Regions from separate parts of the Halomonas sp. 11-S5 genome, predicted to be linked through region 1. Evidence: predicted binding sites of a transcription regulator. Region 1 holds the regulator's gene; the other holds the start of a gene.
What was found. Region 1 encodes FNR, which switches genes on or off when oxygen is low (the NO sensors DNR and NnrR bind a similar motif). Its sites were predicted from a motif close to TTGATNTANATCAA; they were not measured.

Region 1 (6,088 bases):
GTTAATGCGCGCCCCGGAGTGGTCTTTGACGATGGTATAAGGCCACCCGGATAGGACGATTGTCTAGGTTATTTACTGAAACCCGACTTTGCTATCTTGGAACCTCGCGGGAATTGACGCACAACCTAGCCAGCGGGGTGGTGATCACCGCGCAACGAGGACGGCCCCATGGTCGATGTAGAACTCACACAGCCGCCATTCACCTTCCTCGACGAGGAGGGCCGGGAGCGCGTACGCAGCGGCATCGACCTGGCCTACTTCGACCGTGATGAGATCATCCTCGATGCCGGCCAGCCCGGGGAGTATGTGTTCCTGATCCACAAGGGCGAGGTCGCCGAGCTCGACCCGACCCTGCCCGGCGCCCAGTCACGCATCGGCCACTACACCGCCGGTGACCTGTTCGGGGCCATCAGTATCCTCAACGGCAATAGCCGTTATCGCTTCCGGGCCGAGCAGGAGTGTCTCTGCTACCTGCTGCCCAAGGGCTTGTTCAAGCAGCTCTGCGAGGCCTATCCGGCCTTCTCCGAGTTCTTCCGCCAGCGCCTGGCCCAGAAGACCCGGCTGCTCACCGAACGCCGCGCCGAGGGCGGGGTGACCATGGCCGGTTTCATGCTCGCCCGGGTTGGTGAATGCATGCGCGACCCGCTGCTCGTCGAGGGTACGACCAGCATCGCCGAGGCGGTCCACACCCTGAACGACAGCCATGCCGACAGCCTGCTGGTGCAGGGCGAGGACGGGCCCGGGATGGTCACCAAGACCGACCTGCTCAATGCCCTGGTGCTCAAGGGGCTGGCCCATGAGAGCCCGGTGCAGGCGGTGGCCCACTACCAGCTGATCACGGCGACGCCGGGCCAGTACCTGTTCGAGGTGCTGGTCCAGATGACCCGCTTCAAGGTGGAGCGGGTGGTGGTGATGGAGGACGTTGCGCCGTTGGGGGTGGTGGAGCTCACCGACGTGCTCAGCTACTTCTCCAGCCGCAGCTACGTGGTCAGCCTGCAGGTGGAGCAGGCCAACAGCCTCGAGGCGCTGGCCGCTGCCAGTCGCCGCACCCCGGAACTGGTGCGTGCCCTGATGGCCCAGGGCGTCAAGCTGCGCTTCGCCATGGGGCTGCTGGCGGCCCTCAACGGACGTATCATGAACAAGGCCTGGGGCTTTCTGATCGACGAGCGCTACCACGCCGACAGCTGCCTGATCGTGATGGGCAGCGAAGGGCGTGGCGAGCAGATCCTCAAGACCGATCAGGACAATGGCCTGATACTCGCCGACGACCTGGAGTGGCCCGACTGCCATGAGCAGATGCAGCGCCTCACCGAGACGCTGATCGAGCTGGGCTATCCGCCCTGCCCGGGCAACATCATGGTCTCCAACCCGGAATGGGTCGGCACCGAGACCCAGTGGCGCGGACGCATCGCACAGTGGGCGGCGACCCGCGACGGTGAGAGCCTGATGCGGCTGGCCATCATGCTCGATTCCCACGCCGTGGCGGGCAACCCGGCTCTGCTCGACCGGCTGCGCGAGGAACTCTTCGAGCACTGCAGCCGCGACGAGATCCTGCTCTCCTACTTCGCGCGCACGGCACTGCGCTTCTCCACGCCGCTGACGCTGTTCGGCTCCCTGAAGAAGCCGCAGCACGGCGTCGACATCAAGAAGGGCGGCATCTTCCCGATCGTCCACGGGGTGCGCACCCTGGCGCTGGAGCGTCGCATCACCGCGACCTCCACCCTGGACCGGCTCGCGGCGCTGGTCGCCGACGGTCGCCTGGAGGAGCGCTTCGCCGAGGACCTGGGGGAGGCCCTGTCGCTGTTCACCGAGCTGCGACTGCGCCAGCAGCTCGACCGCCTCGACGGCTCGCAAGGCCGAGGCGAGCAGCCCGATCGGGTGGTGGTCCAGGAACTCTCCTCGCTGGAGCGGGACCTGCTGCGCGAGGCACTGCATATCGTCAAGGACTTCAAGCAGCGGCTGTCGCACCGCTTCCACCTCGAGTACTCGTGAGCCACGGGCACTCACTCAGGGAACGACAACGACAACAGGAGGTTCATCCATGCTCAAGGCACTCAGGCGCGCCGCCGATCGTCGACGACAGGCCCACGGCGACTACGGCTGGCTCTTCTCCCCTTACACCGGGGACGAGATGGTCGCCATCGACTGCGAGACCACCGGGCTCGATACCCGCCACGCCGAGCTGGTGTCGCTGGCCGCGGTGCGCATCCGCGGTGACCGCGTCCTGACCAGCGATTCGCTCGACCTGCGCCTGGCGAGGCCGGCGAGCCTCTCTGGCGACTCGATCCGCATCCACGGCCTGCGCGGCATCGACCTGGCCGATGGCGCGGGTGTCGAGGAGGCCCTGGCGCAGTTCCTGGACTTCGTCGGCAACCGCCCGCTGGTCGGCTGGTGCCTGGACTTCGACCTGGCGATGCTCAACCGCTACCTGCGCCCCCTCTTCGGCTTCGACCTGCCCAATGCCGGCATCGACGTGGCCCAGACCTACCAGCGCCAGCTGCGTCGCAGCCATCCCGAGCTGGATGTCCGGCCGCGCTTCGAGCAGGTGGCCGAGCGCCTGGGGGTGCCGGTCATGGGGCGGCACACCGCCTTGGGCGATGCCGTCACCACGGCACTCATCCATCTGCGCCTGGCGCGAGGTCCCATGCTGGCGAAACGGCTCTGCTGATCCTCGTGCCCGGGGTGCGCTTCGCCTGGCCGTGGCGAGGGTGATAGGATAGCGCCCGTCATTTCCAGCCGCCCAGGCAGCGCCCGAGACCATGCAAGACGCCCTGATGTTCGACCCCCGTGACACCGCCGCGCCCGATGGCCCGTCCCCCACAGAGCCTGCGTCGACCCTCGAGGGCCTCGATGCCCGAGGCAAGCGCGAGTTCAACAAGCTGCACAAGCGCCTGCGTCGCCAGGTGGGCAATGCGATCATCGACTACGGCATGATCCATGAGGGTGACCGGGTGATGGTCTGCCTCAGCGGGGGCAAGGACAGCTACACCCTGCTGGAGATCCTGCGCAACCTGCAGCGCAACGCCCCGGTCAACTTCTCGCTGGTGGCGGTGAACCTCGACCAGAAGCAGCCCGGTTTTCCGGAACACGTGCTGCCGGCCTACCTGGAGGGCATCGGCGTCGAGTACCATATCCTCGAGCGTGACACCTACTCGGTGGTCAAGGAGAAGACCCCCGAGGGCAAGACCACCTGCGCGCTCTGCTCGCGGCTGCGGCGGGGCTCGCTCTACGGCTTCGCGGAGGAGATCGGTGCCACCAAGGTGGCGCTGGGCCACCACCGCGAGGACATCCTCGAGACGCTGTTTCTCAATATGTTCTTCGGCGGCAGCCTCAAGGCGATGCCGCCCAAGCTGCTCTCCGACGATGGCCGCAACATGGTCATCCGCCCGCTCGCCTACTGCCGCGAGGCGGACATCGCCGAGTTCGCTCGGCTGATGGACTTCCCGATCATTCCCTGCAACCTCTGCGGCTCTCAGCCCAACCTGCAGCGCCAGGTGGTCAAGGAGATGCTGGCCGAGTGGGAGACGACGCATCCCGGCCGTCTCGAGAGCATGTTCAAGGCGGTCACCAACGTAGCGCCCTCGCAGCTGGCCGACCGCGAGCTCTTCGACTTCGCCGGCCTCGAGGAGAAGCAGGCGCAGAGGCAGGCCGACCGCATCGATATCCATCAGGAGCTGTAAGCTTTAAGCCGTAAGCGGCAAGACAATCGAATCGCCCCCGTGACAAGGTCACGGGGGCGATTCGATTCAGGCTGCCTTCGAGCTTCGAGCTTCGAGCTTCGAGCTTCGAGCTTCGAGCTTCGAGCTTCGAGCTTCGAGCTTCGAGCTTCGAGCTTCGAGCTTCGAGCTTTAGTGCGCGCCCTCCTCCTCGGCCACTTCGATCAGCGCCGCCAGGTCGAGGATGTTGACCTCGCGGCCGGAAACGGCCACCAGTCCTTGTGACTGGAAACGGCCCAGGATGCGGCTGACGGTCTCCACGGCCAGTCCCAGGTAATTGCCGATGTCGGCTCGGGACATGGAGAGCCGGAAGCTGTAGGGGGAGTAGCCGCGACGGCGGAAGCGGTCGGAGAGGCTGGTGAAGAAGCTGGCCAGGCGCTGGTCGGCGGTCTTGCGTGAGAGCAGCCGCATCATGCGGCGATCGTCGCGCATCTCCTTGCTCATGCTGCGGTAGAGCTGGCCCCGAAGCTCGGGCAGCGACTCGGAGAGGGCGTCGAGACGGTCGAAGGGAATCTCGCACACCGTGGTGGTCTCCAGGGCCACGACCGTGCCGGGGTAGCGTTCCTCGGCGATGCCGTCGAGTCCCACCAGTTCGCTGGGCAGGTAGAAGTTGGTGAGTTGGTCCTCGCCGCTGCCCTCGGTGGTCACCTGCTTGAGGCTGCCGGAGCGCACCGCGAAGACGCTGGTGAAGGAGCTGCCTTGGCGGAACAGCGACTCGCCCTTCTTGAGCGGCGCCCGACGCCGGATGATGGCGTCGAACTGGTCCATGTCCTGAACCTCGAGCGCCAGGGGCAGGCAGAGCGAGCTCAGGCTGCACGTCTGGCAGCGGGTCTCGTTCAGCAATGAACGGCACCTACCGGTCGCGGTGTCGGGCATGCTCTCCTCCATGAATGATGACTCTCGTCACAGTATGGAGGATTGTCGTCCACCGGCAAAGCCTCCCTTAGGAGGTACTCCCCCGCGTGAGCGCGAGATGCCATGCGCCGTGCCGGTCAGGCGGCACGGGCATCGAAGGCCGCGGCCAGGCGGTGGACCAGCAGCCGCCCCGCCGGCGTGACCTCGAGACACTGACCGCGCCGCCTCACCAGGCCGTCCCGTTCGGCCGGCGCCAGCCGGGCCAGGGCCTCGTTCAGGTGTGCTCCGGCATCCAGGTCGAACGCCTGCCCGAGCACGGCCAGGTCCAGGCGCATGTCGCACATCAGGCGCTCGATGGCGCGGGCTCGCAGGCGGTCGTCATCGGTCAGTCGCAGGCCCCGCTCCACCGGCAGGCGACCGGCATCGAGTCGCGCCTCGTAGTCGCCCAGGGCCATGGGGTTGCGGGCGGCGATGCCGCCCAGCCGGCTGAGCGCACTCACGCCCAGGCCCAGGTGGTCGCCGGCGGGAAGCGCGCTGTAGCCACTCAGGCTGCGCGACATCAGGCCCCGGGCCTGGGCCGTGGCCAGCGGATCCTCGGGGCGGGCGAAGAGTTCCATGCCGATGTGCACGTAGCCGGCACCGGCAAGCATCGCGAGGGCGGTGTCGAGGATGGCCAGCTGCTCCCCCGGTGGCGGCAGTTCCTCGGCCCGGATCCGGCGCTGGGCGGTGAAATGCTCGGGCCGGTGGTCGTAGGGGAACAGCGACAGGCGGGCCGGGGCCATGGCGATCACCTGCTCGAGGGTCTCGGCGAAGCGCTCTCGAGTCTGGCCGGGCAGGCCATACATCAGTTCCAGCCCCAGGGAGCGGAAGCCCAGCCGATGAGCCTCGTCGATCAGCTGTTCGGTGAGCACCCGGGGCTGGTGGCGGTTGATGGCGCGCTGGACCCGCGGGTCCAGGTCCAGCACCGACAGGCTCAGGCGGTTGAAGCCCAGGGCCTGGAGATGGCGCAGGGTGAAGACATCGGCGTCCCGGGGGTCGACCTTGATGCTGTAGTCCCGGTGACGCGAGCCCGACAGCCCGAAGCGCGCGTCGAGCCGGTCGATCAGATCGCTCATCTGGTCGAGGGTCAGGAAGGTCGGGGTTCCGCCGCCCCAGTGGAGCTGCGACACCTCCCGTGAGCCCTCCAGGTGGCGCGCGGTCAGCACCATTTCCCGGTCGAGCCGCGAGAGGTAGGGCTCGGCGCGCCGGGTGCTCTGTTCGGTCACCCGGGTACAGGCGCAGTGGTGGCAGCTGTGGCGGCAGAAGGGTACGTGCACGTAGAGTGATAGGTCCTGCCCGCTGGCGTTGCTGCGCGCCAGGGCCGCCGTCAGGTCGTCGCCGGAGAAGTCCGTCGTGAAGCTGTCGGCGCTGGGGTAGCTGGTGTAGCGCGGCCCACCGGCGCCATGACGGCGCAGCACGCCCGCGTCGCGGATCAGGGTGGAGCCGCTGGGACGGTCACCGACGACGGCTCGAGCGGA
Region 2 (6,088 bases), on a different contig from region 1:
AGGCCCGCATCCCGGCTGGCGCGCGCATGCAGCACGGCCTGGAAAGGCAGCGTGGGGCTGAAGGCCAGGGGGTTGTCCTGCATCAGGTTGTCGATCCCGGCACTCTGCGTGCGCCCCAGGTCCTGCACGCCGTGGCCGAGGGTCTCCAGCAGGCGCTGCACGAAGGCGTCCCGCGGGGCCGGGTCGAGATGGCCCTGCTCGTCCAGCGGCAAGGCCAGGAACCAGATCAGTGGGTCCTCCAGGTCGCCCAGGCGGAACACCATGGCCAGGCGTGCCGTTCCCCGCCAAGGTGCCGGCCAGGCCAGATCGCCGGCCTCGAAGGCGGCCAGGGTGTCGAGCGAACAGGGCTCGACCCGGCGGCCCAGGTGGTAGAGCCTCACCTCGGCACCGCTGCGCAGGAAGAAGTCGTGAAGGCTGTGGATCGGTTGCATGCTGTCTCCCGGTCAGGAACCGTGCACTCTACCGCGGTGTCGGGGTGCTGTCAGCCGCCCGTGAGGGTCGTCGTCGCGACCCGTCGTTGGTCAGTTGTTGACCAGTCTGCCCCACGGCCCATGGGAAGCGGCCAGGGGAGATCTTTCCAACGTTTATCCACAGGCCCGTTCAGGATATCTGTGCACTGTGCACAAGGCGGGTAACGGGGACGCTTCCGGATGGGCCAAGGCCCGCGGGGTGGCCAGCGGCGGGGCCGAACGGGGATAATGGCCCCACATGCACCGAAGAGATTGCTGATGACCGTTCACGACGAACTCGGCGCCGCCCTGCGCGAGCTCGAGGCCACCATGAAGGCCGCCGACCTGTGGCGCATGGAGCGACCCGACCCGGAGGCCTACCGCAGCGTCCAGCCGTTCTGCATCGACACCATGACGCTGCCCCAGTGGCTGCGCTTCGTGCTCATCGTGCGCCTGGAGGCCCTGGTCGAATCGCGCTCGCCGATGCCATCGACGTGCGACGTGGCGCCCGCGGTGGAGGCCTGGCTGACGCAGGAGGGCGCGCGCGTCAGCGACCGGCTGCTGCTATGTCGCGTGGTTGAGGAGATCGACCGCCTGGTCACCGAGAACTGAGCCATGCCCTGGTCCTTCGCCTACGGCAGCAACATGAATCCTGGCCGGGTCGCGGCTCGCATCGGCTCTGCCCGCCGGGCGAAGTGGCTCGGCGGTGGAGGCGGTCACCGGGCTCGACGAGGCGACCCTGGTAGAGTTGGATCTTTCGCGGCATTCGCCTCGCTAGGCGCCTGAAGGCACCGAACGCAATGAGGCCCGCCGAATGGCGGGCCTCGTGGTGTTGGGCGGAGCGATCAGAAGCGGAAGCTGAGGCCCGCCATCACCACCACCGGGTCGATCTCGACCGTGCCGATGTCGTCACCGTCGAGGCTGGCATCGGTATCGATATCCAGGTACCAGGCGGCGGCGTTGAGCGCCCAGTGGTCGTCGATCAGCAGGTCGACGCCCAACTGGCCGGCGGCGCCCCAGGAGTCATCCAGCTCAAGGTCACCGCCGCCCACGATCTCTTCATCGGAGAACGTGGTGTAGTTGACGCCGATGCCGGCATAGGGCTGGACGCGGGCCGCGGTGCCGCCCAGCGGGTAGTACTGCACGGTCAGGGTCGGCGGCAGATGGTCGGTGGAGCCGGTAACAGCCCCGTCGGCGATGTTGAAGTTGTGGTCGAAGGGCTCGGCGGCCAGCAGCTCGACGCCCAGCTTGTCGGTGAAGCGATAGCCCAGGGTAAAGGCAAAGGCGCTATCGTCCTCGACATCGATCTCAAGATTGTCTGCGGTGAGTTCGCCGTTGTCGCTCTTGGGCTCGACCTTGGCCACGCCCACGCGGGTGAAGAAGTCGCCGGCGCCGTAGGCGAAGGCCTGGGTGCTGGCGGTGAAGGCGGCCGCCGCGATGCCGGCGGCGAGCAGGGTGGGGAGGGCGGTCTTGTGCATGGGTCGACTCCTGGTTGACGAAGGTGCGGCCGCTTGCCGCAACGGAACATGCCGGCAGTCTATCGCGGCAGGGGTGGGGAGTTATTGATCCAGCGCAAGGGTCGGTTGTCAGTGCCATGAAGGTGCGAAAGGTAAGACGCCAGGGGCGGTGGCATGCCGCGCTGGGAACTCGCATCCTGGCCGTGAATCGTCTTGACTGGGAGCAGGCGACAAGGAGAGCCGAGATGGAGATCAAGATACGTCGACGCCTGCCCGGCGTGACCCTGGGGGCGATGCTGCTGGCGGCGGCGCTGGCGCTGTGGCTGCTGTGGCAGCCCGCCCTGATCAGCGCGCTGCCGATGGGGCTACGCCTGCCGCTGATCGGGCTGGGCGTCTGGGCGTTGGGCGCGGCCTTCATGGCACCGATGGGGCTGGAGGCGCGCCAATACTGGCTGCGGCGGATGACCACGCCCCCCTGGAGCCTGGTGGCGCTCGGTGCCTTCACCCTGGTGCTGCTGGTCCGGGCGGCCATGGCCTGATCCGTCGCGACGGGCAGCGCGCCGCTTTCGAGCAGAAGGCCAGCCAGAAACGAGAAAAGCCGCCCGAAGGCGGCTTTTCTGCGTGTGCGCCAGACAGTCGCGGACAGCGATGCCTGTCGCCCCGATAACGGCAAGGGCTCCCGCAGGAGCCCTTTCTTTACCTTCAGTGCGTTAGACGCGCTCTCGCGCTCTGTTAGCGAGTGATGTGCTGATACTCACCGGCGTCGGCAGTCACGCTGCTCACCACCAGGATGGCGATGAAGGAAGCGATGAAGCCAGGAATGATCTCGTACACGCCGGGTCCCCCCATGAACTTTCCGTTCCAGCCCAGTGAGATCCAGAGCATGACGGTGAGGGCACCCACCACCATGCCCGCGAGGGCGCCAGCCCCATTGGTGCGCGGCCACATCAGCGACAGGATAATGAGCGGGCCGAACGCCGCACCAAAGCCTGCCCAGGCGTTACTGACCAGCCCCAGAACCTTGGAGTTCGGATCGGATGCAATGATGGCGGCAACCAGACCCACCAGTACGACACAAGCCCGGCCGATGGCGACGACCTCCTTTTCCCCAGCCTTTTTACGCAGGAACAGGCGGTAGAAGTCCTCGGTCAGCGAGGAAGACGACACCAGGAGCTGGCTGGAAATGGTGCTCATGATCGCAGCGAGCAGTGCCGCATAGAGGAAGCCGGTAACCAGCGGATGGAACAGCAGGTCCGCCAGGATGATGAAGATCGTTTCCGGATCTTCGACATTCATGCCGTTGCGTACTGCATAGGCACGCCCGAAGATGCCAAGAGAGATCGCGCCGATCAAGGAGATGAGCATCCAGCTCATGCCGATGTTACGGGCAATCGGAACATCCTTCTGAGACCGGATGGCCATGAAGCGCACGATGATGTGCGGCTGCCCGAAGTACCCCAGACCCCAGGTCACCGCAGACAGCCAGCCGACAATGGTCAGTCCCTCCGTCCACGAGAGTAGCGTAGGATCGACCTCGTTCAGGGTTTGTGAGGCCTGGGAGAAACCCCCGCCACCTTCGCCAAAGAGCACCACCGCCGGCATGATCACCAGGGCCAGCATCATGATGCAGCCCTGCACGAAGTCCGTCATGCTCACGGCCAGGAAGCCGCCAACTACCGTATAGGCAAGCACCACGCCCAGTGTGATGACAACGCCCGACGCATAGTCACTCATGCCACCAATGTTGAGAACGCCGGCAAACGCACTTTCGAACAGCTTGCCGCCTGCCACCAGGCCAGAGGCCGTGTAAACCGCGAAGAAGATCACGATGACGATAGCGGATACCGTTCTCAGCGGAATGGCCTGAGTCGGGAACCGGTTCCCGAGGAATTCCGGAATGGTTATCGCATCATTATAGTGAAGCGTCTGCTCGCGAAGGCGGGGTGCGACCAGCGTCCAATTGAAGAACGCACCCACGAGCAGGCCGATACCGATCCAGGCAGACCCCAGCCCCGATACGAACATCGCCCCGGGGAGGCCCAGCAGCAACCAGCCACTCATGTCCGACGCGCCGGCCGACAGGGCCGCCACTTGTGGGCTGAGGGCTCGGCCACCCAGCATGTAATCCTCAGAGGTGGACGTGGACTTGCGCATGGCATAAAAGCCGATAGCGATCATGAGCGCAAAGTAAGCGAAGAGACTGATCCAAACGCCAGTAGCCATAAAAACTTCTCCCGTTTATTGGGCCGGATGTAGCTCCGACATCTTGTTGGTAGGCGTGCCGGCCAGAACACTGGTGGCGAGCACCACGATCGGGTCGGGCGCTAGCGTGAGGCCGTTATTGGCATTGTTTTCAATCATTAGGGGGTTCCTTCAGTTTCTTGTTGATGATGAGTGAGGTTCACTCGTTTCCCAGCGCAAGCAGTGACGCATTGCCACCCAGGGCGGCGGTATTAACGGTCACTGTCTTCTCGGTGGCGAAGCGCAGCAGGTAGTGCGGCCCGCCGGCCTTGGGGCCGGTGCCGGAGAGACCCTGGCCGCCGAATGGCTGAACGCCGACCACGGCACCGATGATATTGCGGTTGACGTAGACATTGCCAACACGAACCTTCCGGGCGATCTGCTCGGCGAAGGATTCGTTGCGACTGTGCACGCCGAAGGTCAGGCCATAGCCCCGCCCGTTGATGGCGTCGACCACCCGGTCGATCTCGCTGGCCTTGTAGCGCACGATGTGCAGCACAGGGCCGAACTGCTCGCGCTCCAGCGCCTCGATGCCATCGATCTCGAAGGCCACCGGCGCAACGAAGGTGCCGTCGGCGGTCTGTGCCGGATCGAGGCGTGTCTCGGCCACCAGGCGACCCTCGCCCTTGAGCCTGTCGATATGGGCGGTGAGTCCCTGGCGGGCGTCCTCGTCGATCACCGGGCCCACGTCCGTCCCCAGGTCGCGGGGATCGCCGACCTGCAGCTCGTCCATGGCCCCTCTCAGGATCTCGATGACCCGGTCGGCCACGTCCTCCTGGAGGTAGAGCACCCGCAAGGCCGAGCAACGCTGGCCGGCACTCTGAAAGGCCGAACGGACTGCGTCCACCACCACCTGCTCGGGCAGGGCGGTGGAGTCGACGATCATGGCATTCATGCCGCCGGTCTCGGCGATCAGCGTGGGCAGCGGGGCATTGTCGCGTGCGGCCAGGGCGCGGTTGATGATCTGGGCGGTGTCGGTGCCACCGGTGAACACGACCCCGGTGATGCGCGGGTCGCTGGTCAGCACGCTGCCTACGGTGGGACCGTCGCCCGGCAGCAGCTGTACCACGTCACGGGGCATGCCGGCCTCAAAGAGCAGTTCGATCACCCGGTGGGCGATCAGCGAGGTCTGCTCGGCGGGCTTGGCGAGCACGGTGTTGCCGGCCACGGCGGCGGCGACCAGCTGGCCGCAGAAGATCGCCACCGGGAAGTTCCAGGGACTGATGGCGGCGAACACCCCCTTGCCGCCCATCATCAGGTCGTTGGACTCGCCGGTCGGCCCGGGCAGGCGGGTCGGTTCGGCGAAGAGCTCCTCGGCCTTCATGGCGTAGTAGCGGCAGAAGTCCACCGCCTCGCGCACCTCGTCGATGCCATCAGTGAGCAGCTTGCCGCCTTCCCGGGAGCAGAGCGTCATCAGCTCGGCCATGTGTTCTTCCATCAGGTCGCCGAGGCGCCGCACGATGGCGGCGCGTTCGGCCACGGGCGTGGCCTCCCAGCGCGGGAAGGCGGCCCAGGCGGCGTCCAGGGCCTTGCCGGCCTGCTCTCTGGTGGTCCACTGGATGGTGCCGACCTGGCGGCGGCGGTCGTAAGGGCAGGTCACCTCATGGGTATTGGCCGGGTCGGCCTTCACCTCGAAGGCCAGCAGGGGGGCGGCCTGCCAGGTCTTGTCCATGGTCGTCGCCATGGCGTCCATCAGCGGCTGGTACTGGCTGCGAATGTTGAGGTCGAACCCGCGGGAGTTGCGACGCTTGGGTCCATAGATGTCGGTCGGCAGCGGAATCTGCGGGTTCGCGTAGCTGCCGTATTGGCGCAGGGTATCCACCGGGTGCACGCAGAGCGACTCCACCGGCACCTTGGGATCCACCAGCTGGTGCACGAAGGAGGAGTTGGCGCCGTTCTCCAGCAGGCGGCGCACCAGGTAGGGCAGCAGCTCCTTGTGGG

Region 2: OP497_RS03335 (OmpW family outer membrane protein) is a predicted target of FNR. The motif match lies at 2,012-2,025, and genes of this name have one in related genera.

The regions. Positions count from the first base shown of each region.
Region 1 is NZ_JARANW010000002.1:66,292-72,379, reverse strand. Features, by position in the region: gene OP497_RS01890 (DUF294 nucleotidyltransferase-like domain-containing protein) at 169-1,992, shown strand; gene OP497_RS01885 (3'-5' exonuclease) at 2,042-2,668, shown strand; gene ttcA (tRNA 2-thiocytidine(32) synthetase TtcA) at 2,760-3,680, shown strand; gene fnr (fumarate/nitrate reduction transcriptional regulator Fnr) at 3,849-4,592, opposite strand; gene hemN (oxygen-independent coproporphyrinogen III oxidase) at 4,709-6,088, opposite strand, start outside.
Region 2 is NZ_JARANW010000003.1:63,616-69,703, forward strand. Features, by position in the region: gene OP497_RS03325 (DUF3549 family protein) at 1-431, opposite strand, end outside; gene OP497_RS03330 (YqcC family protein) at 729-1,061, shown strand; gene OP497_RS03335 (OmpW family outer membrane protein) at 1,295-1,927, opposite strand; gene OP497_RS03340 (hypothetical protein) at 2,152-2,445, shown strand; gene putP (sodium/proline symporter PutP) at 2,639-4,129, opposite strand; gene OP497_RS03350 (hypothetical protein) at 4,145-4,267, opposite strand; gene putA (bifunctional proline dehydrogenase/L-glutamate gamma-semialdehyde dehydrogenase PutA) at 4,308-6,088, opposite strand, start outside.